Regions from separate parts of the Paenibacillus sp. 11B genome, predicted to be linked through region 2. Evidence: riboswitches for the same ligand, from Rfam matches in the RefSeq annotation. Region 2 holds a riboswitch; each other region holds the start of a gene.
The links. A riboswitch is a leader RNA that binds a small molecule or an ion and turns the genes downstream of it on or off. The one in region 2 is predicted to bind cyclic di-AMP.

Region 1 (6,760 bases), on a different contig from region 2:
GTGAACTCGCAAAGTTTGCCCCAGCCCGCAGCAGGGCTTCAAAATGGGACTGACACGCGCCAGCTACAATCGTGAGCGCATCCAGATGACGTTCATATTGCCTAGCCACCTGAATGGCTGATACGAAATTTTGCGAATTCTTGTAGCTTCCCAGACTATATAAGTCATAGGGCTGACGAGTCTTGAGTACCCCGTCATGGCCGGTAATGACGACGATATCCGGACGCACTTTGGGAAGCAGACGAAATAAAGTGTCCGCCATGGCAGACTCGTGTACATATTGCCCCTCTGCGGGAACACGAAGCTGCTCATAAAGGTTCATGCTTTTTTTTAGATAATTGGGATCGCCATCCAGGTGCAGCACTTTGCCAGGCATCTCGAAATAAGCAGGGTCTTGTTGGACAGACCATTCCTGTAGCAAGCCTTCACGATTGCGCTCGGCCTGTTCCATCCGATTCTGCTGCAGACGCGAAAGCGTCTGATGAGCCTTCACATGGGCCTGCCTTGTCTTGGCACTCTGCGGTTCATAAGGAACCTGTATCAAATCGTCCACAGGGGAATCGGCTAACAGCCGGAACTCGGTCCCTTTAATGATGGCACCGTCCGACTGGAGGCCTTCCACCCGGAAAGTCACATCTCCACCGTATGACTTACGAACGACCAAGTCTCCGATATTCATCAACATAATCACCTCTACCCCATCGTATGGGCAGAAACCCGGATTGGTTCATCCGAATTTTTACAGAGCTGCGCGTACCCCGGCTTCCCACATTACGGTACTGAGTGTGGCGTATTCCTGCAAACTCAATGTTTCTCCTCGTCTCGAAGGTTGAATACCAGCCTGCTCCAACAGCTGATCAGCCTGTTCTCTGTTCTCCTTTGTGAAGAAACGAGCTTTCAGATTATTCGAGATCGTTTTTCTACGCTGAGCAAAAGAAGCCTGTACCACTTCGAAGTAATGTGCCTCGTCGGGAATTTCAACCGGCGGCTGCTCACGCACCTTCAGCTTGATTACAGCCGATTCCACATTAGGCTGCGGAATAAAGACTGTAGGCGGCACAACGCAGACCAATTCCGGCATACTGTAGTACTGAACCGCAATGCTCAGACTGCCATAGTCCTTTGATCCTGGTGCAGCAGCCATACGTTCCGCCACTTCCTTCTGGATCATGACCACAATGCTGTCCACAGGTAGCTTTTCTTCGAGTAGCTTCATCATGATTGGCGTCGTTACATAATAAGGCAGATTGGCTACAACACTCACTTTATCTACCGTTCCAAAATCCGTACGGAACAGCTCAGCCAGATCGAGCTTCAGCACATCCCCGTGATGCACACGAACGTTCGGATAAGGCTCCATCACTTCCCCCAGAATCGGTAACAGTCGCTGATCTATTTCTACAGCCGTTACAGGCCCGGCTACCCGAGCCAGACGTTCTGTGAGTGCACCAATACCCGGTCCGATCTCAAGCGCGCCCTTGGACTCGTCCAAGTCAGCTGCATTTACAATTTTGTTCAATATATTTTGATCGATCAGAAAGTTCTGACCCAGGCTCTTCTTGAATGAAAATCCGTGTCTTTGAATAATTTCTTTGGTCCGTTTGGGTGTTGCAATCTCTACGGTTTCTTCCATGCCCTTCATACGCTCACAATCCTTCACGTTCAATTTGCGATAATGCTTCGGAGAACTCTTCCCGGGTAATCTGGAATACACTCAATCGCTTGTGGAACTGCTTGCCGTTGCAATAACCAATGCCCAGCAAATTGCCCATCTCCATGCGACGTGCAGCAGCCTGTGGGTGCACAATCAGTCCCGCCGCAATCAGATCCTCCCAATCGATCAGACTTGGTGCGCCTTCATATGACGTATGCACACGAGCCAGTGCATGACGAATCGCCTCCGGTGAGGCGTTCTCCACTCCGATGTCGCCTTTGCGCGTAGCATCCGCCTCCGGAATGAAGGCATGCTTGCAACCAGGTACTTTATTGGCAATGATTTTACGAATACGTTCACCCGCGTGATCCGGGTCTGTCAGTACGATGACACCACGTCTCTCTTGAGCAAGTGCAATCCGCTTTAGAATGCGCTGGTTGATGGCCGATCCACCGGTCTCAATTGTATCTGCCTGAACCGCACGGCGAATGGCTACGGTGTCATCACGGCCTTCCACCACGATCACTTCTTTTATCATGTTCCATTTCTTCCTTTCTAACGCAAAAAGAAGAGGAGTATCCTCTTCTCTGCTAAACGGCGGGGGAGACTGAATTCAGACCCCTCCGACGCATATTCCGCATGAATCATTCATGCTTATATTTTATAGCATTCCCATATCAAAGTAAAACGATTTTAGTTTGCTTCCGGCTTCACCGGACCAATCACATATACCGTCTTGCCTTTCTTCCGTCCGAAGTTCAGGGCATGCTTCACACTATCATAATACACATCAATTTTGTTGCCTTTAATGGCACCACCGGTGTCTTCCGCACGACGGAAGCCAAGGCCCTCGATATACACCCACCAGCCAATCGGAATGATTTTGGGATCAACCGCAATGGTACGTCCCTCGGTTACCCGAGTGCCTGATGCTGTTTTTGTGCCGATACCGGGCTCTTCAGAAGAGTATGCCGTCATGGATACATTTTTCAATACTTTTGAATATTTAAAAGAATTGCCTGAGACGGTAATTACTTTGCTGCCCGAGGCAGCGGTTTTCTTCGAGTTCGTGGTTGTTGCTGTTTTGGTTGTAGAAGTCTGCGCCGATACCGTCTGAATCACTGGCTCTTTCACAACAGGTTTTGCTTTGGTGCCAACGGCGATAACTTTATCGACGCGATTCGTTGCGATCGATTTACCCACCATTTTTTTGGAGACCAATTCTCCATCCTGGAACACTTTTTCAATATGCTGTACAAGTGTGCCTTCTTTACCGCTCACAACGACACGATTGTCGCCTTTGTATAAGCTAGGGTCAGCCGTTTTGATCACTTTATAAGCGATCGGCTTTTCCACTTCCACCGTACGCTTGGTTACGCGCACTACCCGAATTTTCATATCCGCTTCAACAGTGGTTCCCAGCGCAGGATACACTTTGTCTTCACTTGCAATCTGAATACCTGATTTTTTAATCGCATCTTTTACCGATGAATCGGTTGTATACAGAGTCTTGGTGTCTCCGTCTGCCGTAATCTTAACTGGAACTGCCCGCTCAATAACGATGCGGTCTCCATCTGTGATCGCCCCGTTCAAGGGCATGGATACCTGATCGTGAGGGCTGACTGTGATTGACTGCTCCTCCAGCATTTCCTGAAGCATTCCTGTACGAGTCTCTACCGCTTGAGCTTTGCCATCAATAACCAGTGAAATTTGTTTCCCGGCCTGACCGTAAACGACTAACAAGATCATGATTGTAAGCGCAATTGAGAAAATCGCGATCAATGCCATTTGACGCAAGTTCTCATGCTTCCACCGCAACGCGAAAGACTTACTGGATGATCGTGACTCATGGGTCTCTTCTGGTTGGAATGTGCCCACTTCTCCGTCCTCCTTCATAGCCTCGCCGTCTAAAGTAATGCATGATGTCTTTGACGCGACTATACCAAATTTTCTACAGAACACAGATCGGACCAACATAATCGGTTCTGCACCATGAATCACTCTTCGCAACATGATGTCATCCTCCTGAATACTTACCGTATGATGACAGTATTTCTTTAATTCAAAAACAAAAAAGCCAAAGAAAGAGTTTAAGAGGAACTCTTTCGTGGCTTCCGAATGATTCTGAATATCGGAAATTCATGCACGAGGTTGCCTCTCTTTTTCCGCTTGCGAGGTTAGCTGTCGGGTTCGGGCGAAAGAGAGCCGCCCTATCTCCGGTCACCCGCTCATGGCGGACGCCCTTGAATTCACCCCGAGACCCAAAGAAGAAATCAAATACGGCTTCGCAGATTTATACGCTGCTTTTGGGTCAGCGCATGTTGCGCATCGGCTGAAATCACCGATGTTTAAGCCCTATTGGTTCCCCCGCTCTCCGTTAACGGAGACTCAGCGAGACTGATTCATGAAAGTAATGTTGTTTCATCGGAAAGTGTCCCTTTGTTCATCCCCCGAACATCTGTCCAATTTTCCGCACAACAATTCACTGAAAAGATGATATCCTGTTTCTATGCATGTTGTAAAGCGTTGTTCAAGTACGTTTTTCTAAATATTTGGTTAAAATATTGTAATATTCTTGATTTATTTGGATCAAAAAGCAAATTAACTCCGCCTAACTCACTTTTTCACCCGTTTTGCTCGATATTTTAACGAATCCCAAATCGTTCCATGGCATTTCTGGTCGTTATTGCTGCAATTTCCTCTACCGAAATGCCTTTAATTTCCGCAGCTGCTTCTGCAACCAGACGTACATGCGCTGTCTCATTTCGTTTTCCACGATAAGGGTGAGGTGTCAAATAAGGAGCATCGGTTTCGATGAAAAATCGGTCCATAGGAACCTTCTCAAGTACCTCTTTCGGCTGCTTCGCATTTTTGAACGTGATTGGCCCTCCGAAGGAAAGATGGAAGCCCAAATCCAGGCACATTTTTGCCGTTTCCCAGCTGCCAGAGAACGAATGCATGACACCGCCTACTTCTCCAGCCTTTTCTTCACGCAGAATCTTTACAATATCCTCATGCGCATCCCGGTTGTGAATGACAATCGGCATATTCAACTCACGAGCCAGTCCAATCTGTTGTCGTAATACGCGATGTTGAACCTCTTTTGGTGAAGTGTCCCAATAATAGTCTAGACCAATTTCACCAATGGCTACCACTTTTTCATGCTTGCATAAAGATGCAATCCATTCCAGATCACCCTCCTGCATCGTGATCGCATCTACAGGGTGCCAACCTACTGCAGCATATATAAAATCATAGGTTTCAGCCAGCTTCATCGTGGTTGGAATGGTCTCCCGGTTAAAGCCTACGTTAATCATGCGGCCAACGCCTGCATCCACAGCACGCTGAATCATTTCCTCGCGGTCCTCGTCGAATTGTGGAGCATCCAGGTGGGTATGTGTGTCGAACAACATCATTTTGTATTTCTCCCTTCGTGTCGAATCAACGACAATCTCTTCTTTATCCACTCTGCAGATCTTAACCAGAAATAAATATTACTAATTAGATCGTGCTTTTATCTATATTTCATTTCATTCGTTCGTTGAGCACAACATGTAGAGCGAACGAGTTCTTTCATATCTATATGTTGCTTAATTTTAGCCGACTGAGTTGTATTCTAATTGCTCTGATTACAAAATTATGTCGATCTACATGTACTCTCCATTAAAGCAGATTACTGTATCATGAAAATAGCTCTTTTAGAAAGCCTTTTGCATCATGACTCATCAACAGCATTGCACACCATTTAATGTGAGAAATAGGGGCGTATATGGGACGGTAATTCATGAACAATCGCATCCACCTTATTTTGCGGATAATACAAGTGATGTTTTCCCCGATGAAGACCACTGATTGAACGGACGATGTCGGACATCTCTGACAACTCATGTAACTTGTCTTGCCGATCAAGCAGCAGAATCTGCTTGTCCGTCGATTCATCCGGACGAAACACATCATACGGATTATCCGATGGAAAATCAATTTCCAGATCATACTCGGGATTGAGACCTGCTACAGTGAAGGCTTCCCGAATCTCTTCAATCATGTTTACGTCGATCTGTTCAATCTCTACATACTTATATAATTTGCGGTCTATAAAACGTTCGCATAACTCACTTAGAACAGCATCGTCCTCTTTGCGCCACTGCATAAATGCCGTCTGTATCAAAGCTTCGTCCAGTTGTAAATATTCGACCACCGATATATCTCCATCGAATAACTGGGGCAGTGGATCGATCATGAAGCGGAATTGGAAACCTTGCTGTATGAGACTTTTCGCCCGCTTAAATATTTGCCGCAGTATAATTTCCGAACTTCGGGTAACCGGATGAAAGTAAATTTGCCAGTACATCTGGTACCTGGACATCAAGTAATCCTCCACGGCGTGCATGCCCGACTCCTTAACCACGATTCGTCCGTGATATGGACGCAGCATACGCAGGATACGGTCAAGGTCGATCGTCCCATAATTTACACCTGTGAAGTAGGCATCCCGCAGCAAATAATCCATGCGGTCCGCATCCAGTGGACTGGTGACCAAATTAACAACAATGGGCTTTTCATACGTTTTTTGAATAACTGAAGCCACTTTCTCGGGAAAATCGGGAGCATACCGTCTTAAGATCGCCCCTACTTCGGTATCACCAGTAATGATCCGACAAGTCCAATCCTCATGATTCATATCGAAAGCTTCTTCTATAGAGTGAGAGAATGGCCCATGCCCAAGATCATGGAGCAATGCTGCGCAAAGGGCTACCGTTTTTTCCTCCTTTGGCCAATCTGAATAGTGACTTCTTTCGAACTGGGAAATAATCTTACGCGTAATTTCGTAGACACCCAGGGAATGTGAGAAGCGACTGTGCTCTGCACCGTGGAAAGTTAGAAATGATGTTCCTAATTGACGGATTCGGCGTAAACGTTGAAACTCGGGCGTGTTGATCAACTGCCATATAATCGGATCTTGCACATGGATATAATTATGTACCGGATCTTTAAACACCTTTTCTTCCGTTAAACGCTGTTCCATGTCTATTCACTCCTTTAAATATCGTTTGTAGTTGTCGCTTTTAAGTATAATACCACCAAGGATTCGACACGCTTTGACGA
Region 2 (6,760 bases):
GGCACTTGGCCTACACCGAATGTTGCCAGCACGGATTGTTCACCCGCCTGAATGATCACTCCTGCTTCAAGCAGCAACTGTCCCTCAACAACTTCCAATCCTATTGGCGTAATGTTGGCCCCCGGCTGAATATGGCGCTTCAAGGAAATAAATTGTTCCCCGTTCTCTTCTTTACTTTCAGTCATTTCCATCATGACAACAGCATCTGCACCTTCCGGTACCTGAGCTCCTGTCATAATCCGGGCAGCTGTACCGGATGTAATCCGTTGATCCGATGTATACCCGCATGGAATTTCATCAATGATACGAAGCCAAATCTGCTGCTCGCTGGATGCTCCAATCGTATCCGAGCTTAGAATTGCGAAGCCATCCATTCCGGAGCGACGAAAGAAGGGATAAGGATGGGGAGCATAAATCGACTCCGCAAGCGTTCGACCATGTGCTTGCTCAAGTGTTACTTTTTCTATTGAACCTGAACTGACATGAGCAGCAACTTTAGCCTGCGCATCTGGGACTTGTATAGCTGTACGGTTAAATTTCGCAGTTGTCATATCAGTTGAATGAGAATTTATTTTCAATGGTGTTCGAACCCCCTGGGACATTTGATCGTTTTAGAAAGTGTAGCCCGAAAGCCAGGTTGTGACAAGTACTCCCCCATTACGTTCCACATGAAAGACAAATCGACAGCCCATAATATGTACGAGAAAAGGAGCTGACTCTTTATGAACCAACGATGCGAATTATGTGGCAGGGAACCTGTCGAGACAACCGTCCATCACCTGACACCCAAAGAAATGGGCGGAACGCACATGCCTAAGGCCAACCTCTGTATCCCTTGCCATAAACAAATTCATTCTCTATATACCAATCGCGATATAATAACCTACGGTTTAACTGACGTGCAGGCACTGAGGCAAGATGAGCGCATCGCTCCTTATATCCGCTGGATTCGCAAACAGCCGGCTACAACCATACCTCGTGTGCGAAAGTCCCATCATGTCCGCAAATCATAAAACAAAAAGAACAGCTGCCAAGGTAATATTGCAGTGGCAGAGCTCGCTCCACTTTACCTTTTCACTGTTCTTCTGCGAATAATATTGCGGACCGCCGATTATGAGTAGTACTACCTACGCCTCATAATTCGGCCGCCCCCAACCCTCGTTTTGGGCTTTTTATAAGAGCTCTTCGGTGAATCAAACAATCCGCCAAGGCCACCACTGCTTTTATTGCGATCAATTGTGCCTTTGCTTTGCTCCTTATTTCGGCTGAATAATCCACCACCGGAGCCTACGCTCGAATCCTTGTCACTGCCTCGCCGGGTAATCGACCCTTTACGGTCAACAGTAATGGGCGGGGCAACCTTTTTATCGCTGCTCGTCGGTGTTCGATAGGAACCTGCACTCGGTTTGTACGTGTCTTTATTCGTATATCCCCGATACTTACCAGACCCGCTGCCCCCAAAAGAATCAAACAAGCTACCGATTAATGTTGCGGTTAAGTACCCTTGCAAAAAGGACGAATCATAATTCTGCCGAACATATTCCTTGGAATCCACCTCAACCAAGGTGTCTTCCGCTTTATTCGGATCTTGCTGCAAATGATAATACTGGTCCTGATATACCAGGAACATCCGCTCTGTATTTTCCGCCGAGATCTGATCCGGCTTCCGCTGTTCAGATAATTCCTGCGCGACCTCTGGAACGGTACGATCGGCAGCTCGGTACACATAGGATGTCGTGTTACCACTGCCGCTGACCGATTCCAGCGGGTATGTGTCCTGAACGGAAGGTGCTCCGCACGCGGACAGCAGCGACATCACAAGGCTGAGGACCAGCATTAATTTTAATCCATGTGCCAAGCGCTTTTTCATTGGAACCTCTCCTAGCTCGAACGAATCACTTTGATATCCGCAGGAAGAATGGACTCACCCTCATACAGCGTAAATCTTCTGTCTTGCCACTCCACACGCAAAAGCATGTTATCATCAGACTGATATTGCCATACTAATTGTTCGCCAGCCTGACCATAGGGTGTCCTGCCAGTAGTGGTTACCATTCCTCCGTATTCTTCCTCCAGATGATACGCACGTCCATCCAGATCCAGTAACGTAGGCACCTCATCCGGTGCATCAAGACGACCATCAATTGGTGTATAGAGGGCATATCGGGTCATTTCCCGTTCTTCTATATGCAAATGTCGGATAGACGTACCATCCTGCAACGTGAGGACTGCCGCATTCCGTGCTCGATGATGTACCCGCCCAACAACTTCATAAGTAACCAGCGAAACCTCACAGATATCACCAGGTGCCAGCTGAAGCATTGTTTTCTCTGCCTGGGGCGGTTCAGGTTTGGCTAGTATTCCTTTAATCCGTTTCCACACACTCATGCCCATTACTCCTGTTCTTTATCTTATAAACAAGCTGCAATAATTAATGCGCCCACGATATGAAGTGCACCCGAGAACAAGCCATAACCTGTCTTGCCCTGCTGTATTCCCGTATCCAGATCCAGGTTCGCCCATCTCCGAATCATATAGTGAACCACACTCTCCAGAATAAGCAAAATAATAAATGAAACTACGGATACCAACAACGCTTCTCCAAGGTGACCCGCTGTCGAAATGGAGGTAGCAAGTACATAACCCTGAGCAAACAGCTTCATTACCATACGTGTCGTAACAGCCATATTGCCCGCCTTTACTTCGGCAAAATCCTTATACTTCGTGAACAACGAATCCACATACATCAAGACAAACAGCAAAACCGAACCCGATAACGTCCAGACCAGCATTGCCAAAATGTTCAAATCCATTACCATAGCCCCCACATATCAACATGAACCGCAATTAAAAGCGAAGGAGAAACGCTGGTCTCTCCTCCGCTGGTGCCCTGCTTACATACAAGGTTTAGTTCTTATTTTCGTATTGCTTCATCAACGCTGCCAGTTCATCCTCAACAGCCTGATCCTTGCCCAGCTTCTCAAACTCATCATCCAGCGATTTTCCTTTGGACGACATTTCATTGCTGGCTTCAGCCTGAGCTTCCATCTGCATCATTTTTTCTTCCATACGCTTCATGCCGGCACTAGCAGTATCTGAACCAAATCCGTTCAGTGCCTTGTTGATTTCGGTTTGAGCTTTTGCTGCATTGTAGCGCGCAACCAATGTTTCGCGTTTATTTTTCATTTGCGTCAATTGTTTGCGCATTTCGTCCAGCTTGCCACGAAGGTTATCGGCAGACGCTTTATTTTGATCATAGCTTGTTTTGTATTCAGCCATCTTCTCTTCAGCGACTTTTTTCTCTTCCAGTGCCCGACGGGCCAGATCCATATTCTGTGCACGCGCAGCTGTATGTGCTTGCTCTTCACGTTTCTTCACGAGAGCTTCCTGTTCTTCGAACAGTTGCTTAAATTTCTTCTCAATAGCAATCTGTGCGGCAACAGCTTTCTCCGCATCTTCCAGATCTTCCTGCATATCCCGGATATATTGATCTGTCATCTTGATTGGATCTTCTGCCTTGTCAATAATGGAATTAATGTTAGACATCGTTAAATCGCGCAATCGTTTGAAAATGGACATTATGGTATTCCTCCTAGTCGATAGTTCATCCTTGTATATAATCATACATACGTGGCAATGTTCTACTCGTTTCAATTTTAACAAAAAAAATCTTAAAAAACGATTTTAGCTACTTAGCCTACCTGGAGCTATTGGATCAGTGGACCGGTTTGGCTCAACAGCTCTTCATCCAGCAGCTTCTCTGCAGTCTGCACAATCTCATCAATCTGCATTCGCGTAATAGCATCAAAGTGAATGCCCATAATCACAGTCACGGTTACCTTTAAATGCAGAGAAGCTCTACGTGCAAGTCTCTCGCACAGCTCTTGTTCTTTATGCCCAGGGATATGCACCGTAGCCCCGTTCACCCGTTCCCGGTCCGGATAAAATGTTGCTACCGCCCCAATATGTGATCTTCCTCCAGTTACCATAAACACTTTGTCTTCCCCTGCCTCAATCACCTGTAAACGAACGGAATTTAAATCGTATGTATTCATCCTGCTCCACCTGTCCTTTTCTATATGTAATATATATGGTGGAATTATGGCTACAATTTAATGAATCAACAATGAAACATCTCACATCATGCATAAATACGGATCCCCCCGGGCATACCAAAGAGAACGCAATTTGGGAAAAGGAGGCACTAACATGCGCATACGCCTCATAATGATATCCATCATGTTCATTCTTCTGGGAGGAAGTTACGCCCCTGCTCAGATATGGGCATCTACAAGCCCGCAAACCGAACCTGCTTCGAAGTCTGATTCTTCCGAAGAGGAACAGCTGACACTGGGACAGCTCAGACAGAAATATGCGGATACGTTCAAAACCAACGGCCCTTCAACAAAAAAGGTCGCACTGACTTTTGATGATGTACCTGATCCGCGGTTCACCCCTCAAGTGCTGGATATTTTAAAAAAATACAAGGTACGGGCTACCTTCTTCATCGTGGGACATCGCGCTGAGAAACATCCGGATTTGGTGAAACGCATGGTGAAGGAAGGGCATATTGTTGGCAATCACAGCTACAATCACCCCCAGTTCAGTAAGCTATCCATGAATGCATTTCGCAAACAAATCTTACATACCGGGGATATTATTCGCAATCTGGTAGGTTACACACCCAAAATGATTCGTCCACCCTATGGCGACATTAACGAGCAGCAGCTGCAATGGGCGGCCAAACAACATTACAGCATTGTGAACTGGAACGTCGATTCCCTGGACTGGAAGGGTCTCTCCAAAGAGGAAGTCAAACAAAACATCCTGTCTGCCGTCAAACCTGGTTCCATTGTTCTGCAGCATGCAGGAGGCGGGGTCGGATCGATATTAAATGGTACTATTGAGGCGTTGCCTGAAGTCATCGAGGAGCTGCGAAACCGCGGGTATGAGCTCGTAACTTTGGATGAACTGTTGGAACTGCCCAAGGGCAAGTAGGATCAAGATTCGCTGCGCAGCGCGTTCAGCAGCAGCGCCAGCAGCTTGGGTTGCTACAGAAATCGGATATGCAAAAGGGTGTCCTTCAATCACAATATTGTGATTGAAGGACACCCTTTACGGTTTGATGTAGGTTCAGTTGTAGTCTCACATGTTCATGTGCAGCTACTCTTTTGATTTTATTTCAAAATGTAAAGTTCAACATCCTGAATACCAAATGTGTTCACGGATTGCTTGCTGCCAGGAATAAAGATATCAATTTTATGGCCTTTGATGGCACCACCCACATCACGGGCTGTAGCAACAAATGCCTGTTTAGGTAGTCCTGGATGTGTATGACCCGTTACCAGTACTTTTGTACCCAGTGGAATGATACTAGGGTCTACTGCGATCGTGCCAAGTTCGAGCGGATTACCGAAGTAATCTACTGCACCCCATCCTCCATTTTCGGAAGCATCCGCGGAGTATGCTGTTGCTTTTACGTCGACAGTTTTGCTGTAATCAAACGTTTTCCCCCAGGCCTGTACCACCTTGCTATCCGAATTTACGTCAAGACTTGCGGCAGTCACCGTTTTGGCCTCTGTTTTTGCTGCTGCAGCAGAAGCTGTGTTCGTTGTGTTACCAGGGATCGTAATTTTCAATCCCCCATAAATGTTGTAGGCTGAAATGTCATTGTTAGCTTTAATAAGTGCGTTAAGTCCAACTCCATATTGTTTGGATAAGGTGTAGAAGGTATCCCCCTCTTTGGCCACATGAACTGAATCAGCATGAGCCGGAACGGCTTGAATGAGCATTGCTGCTGTCAGCAAAGCTGTTGCTGTTTTGGCTATACGTTTCTTGTTAATCATGGTCTTCCTCCCTCATTATGCCTGCGAAGTTAGTTGTCGGATTCGGATGGAGGAAACCACCCTATAGGTTCAATTACATGAATAATTTATGTAGCCCTAATTCACCCCAAGCCGTGTGCAAATGATTCTTCCCCAAGCACACTCTGCATCGTTACATCCCCCACACTCCCACCTCCGGAAGTTTCGGCAGGAACAAATATATCACAATTTTGTAACCAAGAGTCGTAGTAAATGTTACCATCTGGCTAATTCACTTCAACTTTTATGCTGAATTCAAGCGACTTTTTTCAATAAATTGTCTATTTGGACTTAAATCATTGATGACAGAAACGTTACTTTTTATGTAAATCTGTTCGTATCCTCACATAACAAAACATCCCTGCCGACTGGGCGTCGACAGGGATGCATGAATCGGATGAACTCTCATCCGCAGAACGAATTTTTGTTTCCACCTTGACCATCATCCTTTAGGATTTGGTTGTATTAAAGCACTTTAGCGAGGAAGTCACGTGTACGTGCATGTTTGGGTTGACCAAACACTTCATCCGGCGTTCCTTCTTCTACAATAACCCCGCCATCCATAAACAGAATGCGGTCACCTACTTCACGGGCAAAGCCCATTTCATGAGTCACGATGACCATGGTCATGCCGCCTACTGCAAGGCGTTTCATGACATCCAACACTTCACCGACCATTTCAGGGTCCAGTGCAGAGGTAGGTTCATCAAACAGCATAACATGCGGCTGCATCGCAAGTGCCCTTGCAATAGCTATCCGTTGTTTCTGTCCACCGGACAGCTGGTTTGGATAGGCATCTTTTTTGTCGGACAAGCCAACCGTTTTGAGCAAATCTTCACAGATTTGTTCCGCTTCTTGTGCAGACTGTTTTTTCACTTTAATGGGAGCAATCGTAA
Region 3 (6,760 bases), on a different contig from region 2:
TACATTTTTGCTTTTATTCATCATTACTTCCTCACCCATTTTCTTTCATTGTACCATATGGAAAGATTGAAAAGGCTTTAGCGAAATCGGGTTACGTTCCCGTAAATCTATGTAAATAAAGAAATAAACCATTTTCCTAAATGACCTTATACCCATATACATAAATGGGATTAAATAGTATTATATCCTTGGTTTTATACTATTTTATAGAGAAGGGATGTATAGTTGAATGGTAAAGAAAAAAAGATTTACAACCTTACTGTTAATTTTAAGCTTATTCACAAGTGTTTTAGCTGGATCTGCAGCCGCGGAGGATCAAGTCATTGAATTAAATGGAATAAACGAGCAAGAGATCAATACTTATCTGAAAAACGCAGGATACACTCAAGAAGTAATCGATACATTAGAACTGTATCAAAAGGAATATCTTTATGAGGAAAAAGCGATCTTTACAGCTCACAAAAACGCTCTTGGCCAACTAACCGAGAGTGAAGAAGGGGTTGCCGAGGATTTTAGCCTCATGTCTTTACCTAACTGGACCCATAGCTTGGTAGTGAGTCAAGTTAAAGCTCCATCAGGTTATGTTGATTTTATCTTTTCATACAATTGGGATTGGAGCTACAGACCAAATTTCACATCCGAAGAGAAATTCGGGATTGCTTGGACCGATGATTTCGATCCGTATCCGGAAACAGCTAAGTACTCTTATCAAGCGAGAGGATACCAAGACCGCCCAACTGCATACCCAGGTTGCCCATCGAGAAGAACAAATGGCGGTACTATTTGGTCAGGATACAACACATACAATCCAGGAGCTGGAGTGGGTTGGGCTATTAACCTAATTGGTAGTTGGTGGAGCCAAGACTGTGGCTACTACACAGTTGACGGACACAAAGGTTCTGGCCAAGTAAAAGCGGGTAAGGCACATAGTAATAACAGCGCCCCTGACTCAAGCTCTGCCGTTGGGAAATACTTCCATAGGACTTATTTGGCAAATGGAGAGCTTGGTTTCTCGGGTGTGCCAACAATCACAATAAGTCCTTCATCAAATTATGATCCGTCTGATGAAGTTGGTGCTCGTTGGAACTGGACAAACAAAAACTACTAATCGGGTAGATTAGTGTAGTTTAAGAAAAAAAATAAGAAAATAAACGCTTATAGCCCTTATTGCTTCCGAGGAAGCTAAGGGCTATAAGCGTTTTCAAGCTGTTTCTCTTCTTCCATTGTGTTAAGATAGTGCTCATTCAGTTACAGGAATTTCCTCTTCCTCTCCTCCCCAAACTATCTTCACACTTTTAACATCTTTCCAATCATCCACACTGCTCCTTGTAGGTAGTTGAATCACTTCATTTGGAGAAATTGTAGTACTAACTGTGTTTTTAGTTGCACTGTTGTTTGGATGTAGAATATTAACTTCTACCTCTTCATCAACAGGATCTTCTCCAATATATTGTATGGAAGGAATTTCTTCGTACTTATCTTCATTTGGTACAAGATCAATTGTAACTACCCAATTATCTGACTTTGCAACTAAACGCTTTTCGCTAACTGATTTGCTCGTGCAGCCGTACAAAAACAAAAGTAAAGCAAGCAGAACAAATATAATTTTCCGGTTAGAGATAAATACAACTCCTTTTAATTTTTGACCATATTATAGCATAAAAGTAATCAAAAGGATTGGTTCGTATTTCCTATTTAGCCGTTGTTTATGATGTCCAGGTGTTCAGTATGCAAAAGAAAAAGACCTCCTCAAGAATATTACTTTACTGTAACATAGAGTACAGCAGCAATTGTGCTTAAGTTGCATAATAGATCGTGAACTCGGTCCACTAGTGGTCACAATTCTTTTAACCCCTGACTCAGTTTTAGTATTAAATCTTACCATAGCATCATCCCACCAGTATTTCGGTGGCTGATCCTTGGGCTGGGTTAAATCAAATGCTATGCACTCTCCATCCAGGATCGCTGATTTTACGGGAAGCTTTATATCTAACAATTCCGGAAACCTTGATGTAATTTCCGTAACCGTGCCTTGAAAATGCACGAACTTTACCATTCTCATAGTGGATCAGTATTCTAAAGCCATCCCATTTCAAACTATTATACTTCCATCTTTTTATTTGATTAGGCTGCAACGGATACAGCAGCATAGGTTTGATTGGTTGATTTAACATATATGCTACACCTCTCCATAATGAACATATCATAATCGGCATTCCAGAGGTATATGGGTTCACTGGTATAACTGAGAATTATGTACATATTCTTTTTGTACACTTTTATGTAGATACGTGAAACAAAAGTTCCGGTAATTTCGTTTATATTATAGTGGGATGGGTAAAAACATTATAAGAGCACGGACGAAGCAATGCAAAATAGCCCTGAAAAAAGTAAAGTTAGGTTAGATAGCTTATCCCAAAATACTTTTGATGAAACGAAGCACAAAAAAACCGCCGGATACATTCCTGCGGAGAATGTACCAGACGGTTCTATTATGCTTCGTTACAGTAGTGTTATTGTTACAGCATGACGTTGCTCCGCTTGTCCCTAGTCGATGGCCAATGTCTCATATGCGTCCGTGCTCATAATGCGTTTAGCGCCAACATAGCGGTTAGCCCAATAGCTTTCACTTAATGCGCTGATTGTAACTCCTTTGGAAGAAGAGGAGTGTGCAAACTTTCCATCTCCTACAAAGATTCCTACGTGCGAGACCCCTTTGCCCGTTGTATTGAAGAATACCAGATCACCTGGTCTCATTTCCATACGGGATACTGAATCGCCCATGTCGAATTGTGAACTTGATTGGCGCGCCAGATCAATGCCCAGCTTGTCGAATACATAACTTGTAAACCCAGAGCAGTCAAAGCCGTTAAGCGTTGTTCCTCCGCTTTTGTATGTAGTTCCCATTGCTGAATCAATGACTTGGTCCATTTTTGAATCTGCGAATGCGCTGCCTGCTCCAAGCGATAATGCGAATGTGAGGCTAAGTACAGCTGCGGTTAATTTCTTCTTAAACAAAAGATATACCCCTTCCAATGCCTGCGAGGTTAGCTTAAGGATTCGGTTGAAGGTCCCCTATGATCCCTCTGTTGCAAGATCAATTCACCCATAACTGGTTCCCCCGCTTCCCAGGTGCTAGGAATTTGGCTATGCTAGTTGTGCACCTGCGAAATCAAGAAATGACGATTAAATTTTAAGTAGTTACAAATATGAAGGTAAAGATTACAAAGTTGTTACTAAAAACTCACTGCGATTATTGTAACAGAGGTATATCACTTTGGCAACGTTTAGCAACAAAATTAGCAAAAAAAACCTCGACCTTTGACGGGGAAAGGTCGAGGTTTGCTTGTTTAACGGCATTTGATGAACTTAACTTTACATAGAGATAGTAACAATTTTGATCGTTCAATTTATTCCTTGACCGAGTTGGACTGCCATAACCGGAAATGGGCGCATATTTTCCACAGACTCAGCAAGCACCGGGCAAGTGGGTACGTTTGTTGTAGTATAAGGCCGGTTAAGCCTGTTACTAACCATGAAGCTGAGGTAAAGGCAACAAAGACCAGCAGATGAAGACCGCCCAGCAGGGTCGCAATACCGATCAGAGTGATGATTTGGCGCAGAGCAATCCATAAGGCCTGGAACGTACCACGGGCTCCGCCTTCCCCGTCAGGAGCCGAGACCCCAAACTGCATGTAGAGAAGGGCATGATGTATTACCCACCCGTATACAATCCAACCAGCAACATAGGGAATACCCGGCAAGAGCAGTTGGAGGGAATGAAAGCCATCCATAAAGATGGAATAGAGCTTCGGTGCAAGCCAATAAGCCGGCAGCAGCAGCAATACGGTTCGAATCGTGTGAAGTAACAGCATCGGTTTCCACAAATTTTTGATGCCGCGAATGAATGGAACGCGCTCTTCCGAATGATTAAAATGCTGGAGTGAGTAGAGCAGCCCTGCCTGAATGAGTGGGCTAATTAGCATCCGCAGCAGCAGCATAGCCCCTAGAATCCATAAATAGCGATGGACCTCCGGGTTTGTTGACAGACCAAGCTGGCTCTCCATTTTGAATAGAATCGTACTTAGCTCCCCGGCATCAGGTTCAGGATAACGCAGGAGAAGCGGGACTACAGCTGACTGTACCATCCGATAAAGAAAGTATCCCCATATTAATTGATAGAGAAATAAGAGTGCCGCAATGAACATATGCTGACGGACGAGAAACCAGCCTTCACGTATTTTCGCTTTCACTGTATCCACCTCACCATGACAGACTTCCGAATATAGCTTCTATAAGTTTGGTTGCGCTCATACTCCAGCGGGATTTGGTTGGCTCATCCAGTCCGGCTTTCAGAAAATTGTTCATATGATGGTTCTCCAGCACGATCGTGTATAGCGGATCAGTCATCGCCCAGGAAACCGGGGAAGTGTAGGTCAATTTGTAGGTAATGCGCTCCTTGCTACCATCCCATTCTTTCGTCATGGTTTTCCCATCCTCGAACATAATTCGAACAGGCACCTTCGTATATTCACTGCCTTTTTTCTGCACTGTAACCGACGACTCGTACAAGGTTTGACCGTCTTTCAGGACGGGAGTGACCTTAATCTTCTCCACTGCAAAGTCAGCCATGCCGTCTCCGTACACGTATTGTTCAAAATAATCCGACCAGGACGTGCGGGTCACTTGTTCCACGACCTTTTGAAAATCAGAAGAAGTAGGGTGTTTGAAGCGGTATTTCTTCACATAGGTCGAGAGAATGCGCTCCATCGTTTTAGCACCAACCTGCTGCTCGATCCCGAGTAATACAAGCTTGCCTCTTGTGTATACGTTGGCTGCATAATGATTCTGGGAATCAAACTTCCAGGAGTCTTGTGTCAGTGGAGCTGGGGAAGTAATGAGACCTGATTGTACGGGCAGATTCGGGATAAGTCCGTATTCCTGTTCCATCAGTTTGTCTTCCGCATAGGAGGTGAATCCTTCGTCCAGCCAAGCCTCTTCAAATTCATTACTGGCGACCATGCCGTAAAAATACTGATGTCCAATCTCGTGCACAACCGTGCGTTCCAGATCGTAACCAGGAGCGGAATCATCCGCACCGAAGGCAGTGACCAAAGTAGGGTATTCCATTCCCCCTGCACCATTCCCCGATTTGGGCGGGACAACGATGGACAGTGTAGAATACGGATAAGGGCCAAACCATTTGCTATAATTGGATAGTGCTGCTTTGGCTGCATAGAAATAACGTTCCTTCAGATCCTCATGAGCAGGGTCGAGGTACAGCTTGATTCGAACGCCAGGCACATTAGGAGCAGAGAAGGGCTCTTCCGCATAAACAAAATCAGGTGAGGCTGACCAGGCAAAATCATGTACATCATCGGCATAGAACTGATAGATTTTTTCGCCGTTCTTCACCACAGCTTGCTGGGTTGGGAATCCTGTAGCAGCCACCTTGTATGTTTCCGGTACCCGAATACGTACACTATAGATACCGAAATCTGCATAAAACTCTGAATTGCCATGATACTGATGCAAATTCCAGCCTTCGGACGTTCGACCACGTGTGCCTACTGGCTCATATACGCTAAGTTTAGGAAACCATTGGCCTGCCATAACAAAGTTATCTGCTGTTCCCATGCGGGCAAAAATTTTCGGCAGCTTGACCTCGAATCGGGTGTGAAGCGTGATGCTTTCACCGGCTTTAACAGGTTTGGGCAGCCGTACCTTAATTAGGGTAGTATCTTTCATATTTCCGTCATCCGGCTGCACATATTGCATCCGATGCAGGAGGGAAAGCCCGTCCTCTGTTTTCATTTCTGTAATATGCATGGAACCATAACCGTCCGTGGGCATAACATCGCCGCGAAGCTTTCCCCCGGATTCTTTCATAAAGGTGGTGTCGGCAGAAGAGAAGGCGTTGGGATACATGTGAAAATAAAGCTCACTGACGGTTTTCTTGCCTGGATGTGTCCAGGTTATCGTCTGAGTCCCTTGTAATACATTTCCGTCTACCAGCTTCACATCCATGTGATATTCCACTACGCGGTTGCTGAACACTTCAGCGGTAGGTGTCTGTATACTTTCCGGAGATGTTTGGGTTTTGACGGGTGCCGTAGGCTTGCCCGATTCCGGGGCGAGCGCAGGCAAGTCAGAATGAATGGAGCGTGTGGTACCCAGACCAAGCCATATCCCCCCGGCAATTACACACAGGGCTATAATTGCGGTGAGCCAGCTCTTGGCGCGTCGTGGAATCATCGTTAAATACCTCCCGTTGACAAGCATCTACAGCATGTATATGTTTGCATTGGGGCGATTATTAGTTAAAATATTTGTATCAACCCTTGGAGGCTATAAAATGGACCAAAACGAGCAAAACGGCAAAAAACAGATTGCCTTGAATATCGTTAGTGCAAAGAGCAAACACAAAGGCTTCGGTGCAGGCTCTATTGATCTGAACAACCTGTCTCCAGTTATTATTGATAACGGAGAAGCTAAGATCGATATTGGTGCAATGCATGCGAAGAGTAAGGTAGAGCGCAACATCAAATTCTCCACCAATCGTGAGGACGTACCCAATGGACGCCAGGTATGGCTGGTATGGGTAGCTGTGGACCGTAACGAACAGGGGCAGCTCTATGGTGGAGCAACCGCGTGTGAGATGTGGATTGATACAGAAGCGCGTCGTGGATGGAAACTGCTGGCCGAACATGTGAATCGTATGGATTATGCTATGAAGCGCCGGTTCATGCTGGATGATCTT

Region 1: it holds a riboswitch for cyclic di-AMP, as region 2 does, so the genes downstream of both, Q0V21_RS32145 (resuscitation-promoting factor) here and Q0V21_RS01800 (3D domain-containing protein) in region 2, are expected to answer to the same signal.
Region 3: it holds a riboswitch for cyclic di-AMP, as region 2 does, so the genes downstream of both, Q0V21_RS25615 (C40 family peptidase) here and Q0V21_RS01800 (3D domain-containing protein) in region 2, are expected to answer to the same signal.

The regions. Positions count from the first base shown of each region.
Region 1 is NZ_JAUKNS010000012.1:48,872-55,631, forward strand. It holds gene yabG (sporulation peptidase YabG) at 1-679, opposite strand, end outside; gene rsmA (16S rRNA (adenine(1518)-N(6)/adenine(1519)-N(6))-dimethyltransferase RsmA) at 740-1,642, opposite strand; gene rnmV (ribonuclease M5) at 1,647-2,192, opposite strand; gene Q0V21_RS32145 (resuscitation-promoting factor) at 2,348-3,532, opposite strand; cyclic di-AMP (ydaO/yuaA leader) riboswitch at 3,805-4,058, opposite strand; gene Q0V21_RS32150 (TatD family hydrolase) at 4,300-5,070, opposite strand; gene Q0V21_RS32155 (HD domain-containing protein) at 5,400-6,680, opposite strand.
Region 2 is NZ_JAUKNS010000001.1:400,612-407,371, forward strand. It holds gene Q0V21_RS01760 (molybdopterin molybdotransferase MoeA) at 1-602, opposite strand, end outside; gene Q0V21_RS01765 (HNH endonuclease) at 723-1,013, shown strand; gene Q0V21_RS01770 (DUF4247 domain-containing protein) at 1,124-1,870, opposite strand; gene Q0V21_RS01775 (DUF4178 domain-containing protein) at 1,882-2,388, opposite strand; gene Q0V21_RS01780 (DUF350 domain-containing protein) at 2,412-2,813, opposite strand; gene Q0V21_RS01785 (PspA/IM30 family protein) at 2,908-3,579, opposite strand; gene lpdD (prenylated flavin chaperone LpdD) at 3,708-4,055, opposite strand; gene Q0V21_RS01795 (polysaccharide deacetylase family protein) at 4,210-4,998, shown strand; gene Q0V21_RS01800 (3D domain-containing protein) at 5,178-5,846, opposite strand; cyclic di-AMP (ydaO/yuaA leader) riboswitch at 5,849-6,045, opposite strand; gene Q0V21_RS01805 (amino acid ABC transporter ATP-binding protein) at 6,330-6,760, opposite strand, start outside.
Region 3 is NZ_JAUKNS010000006.1:309,834-316,593, reverse strand. It holds gene Q0V21_RS25630 (hypothetical protein) at 230-1,108, shown strand; gene Q0V21_RS25625 (hypothetical protein) at 1,241-1,579, opposite strand; gene Q0V21_RS25620 (ATP-dependent DNA ligase) at 1,935-2,174, opposite strand; gene Q0V21_RS25615 (C40 family peptidase) at 2,548-3,018, opposite strand; cyclic di-AMP (ydaO/yuaA leader) riboswitch at 3,022-3,159, opposite strand; gene Q0V21_RS25610 (hypothetical protein) at 3,411-4,253, opposite strand; gene Q0V21_RS25605 (M1 family metallopeptidase) at 4,264-6,255, opposite strand; gene Q0V21_RS25600 (YwhD family protein) at 6,356-6,760, shown strand, end outside.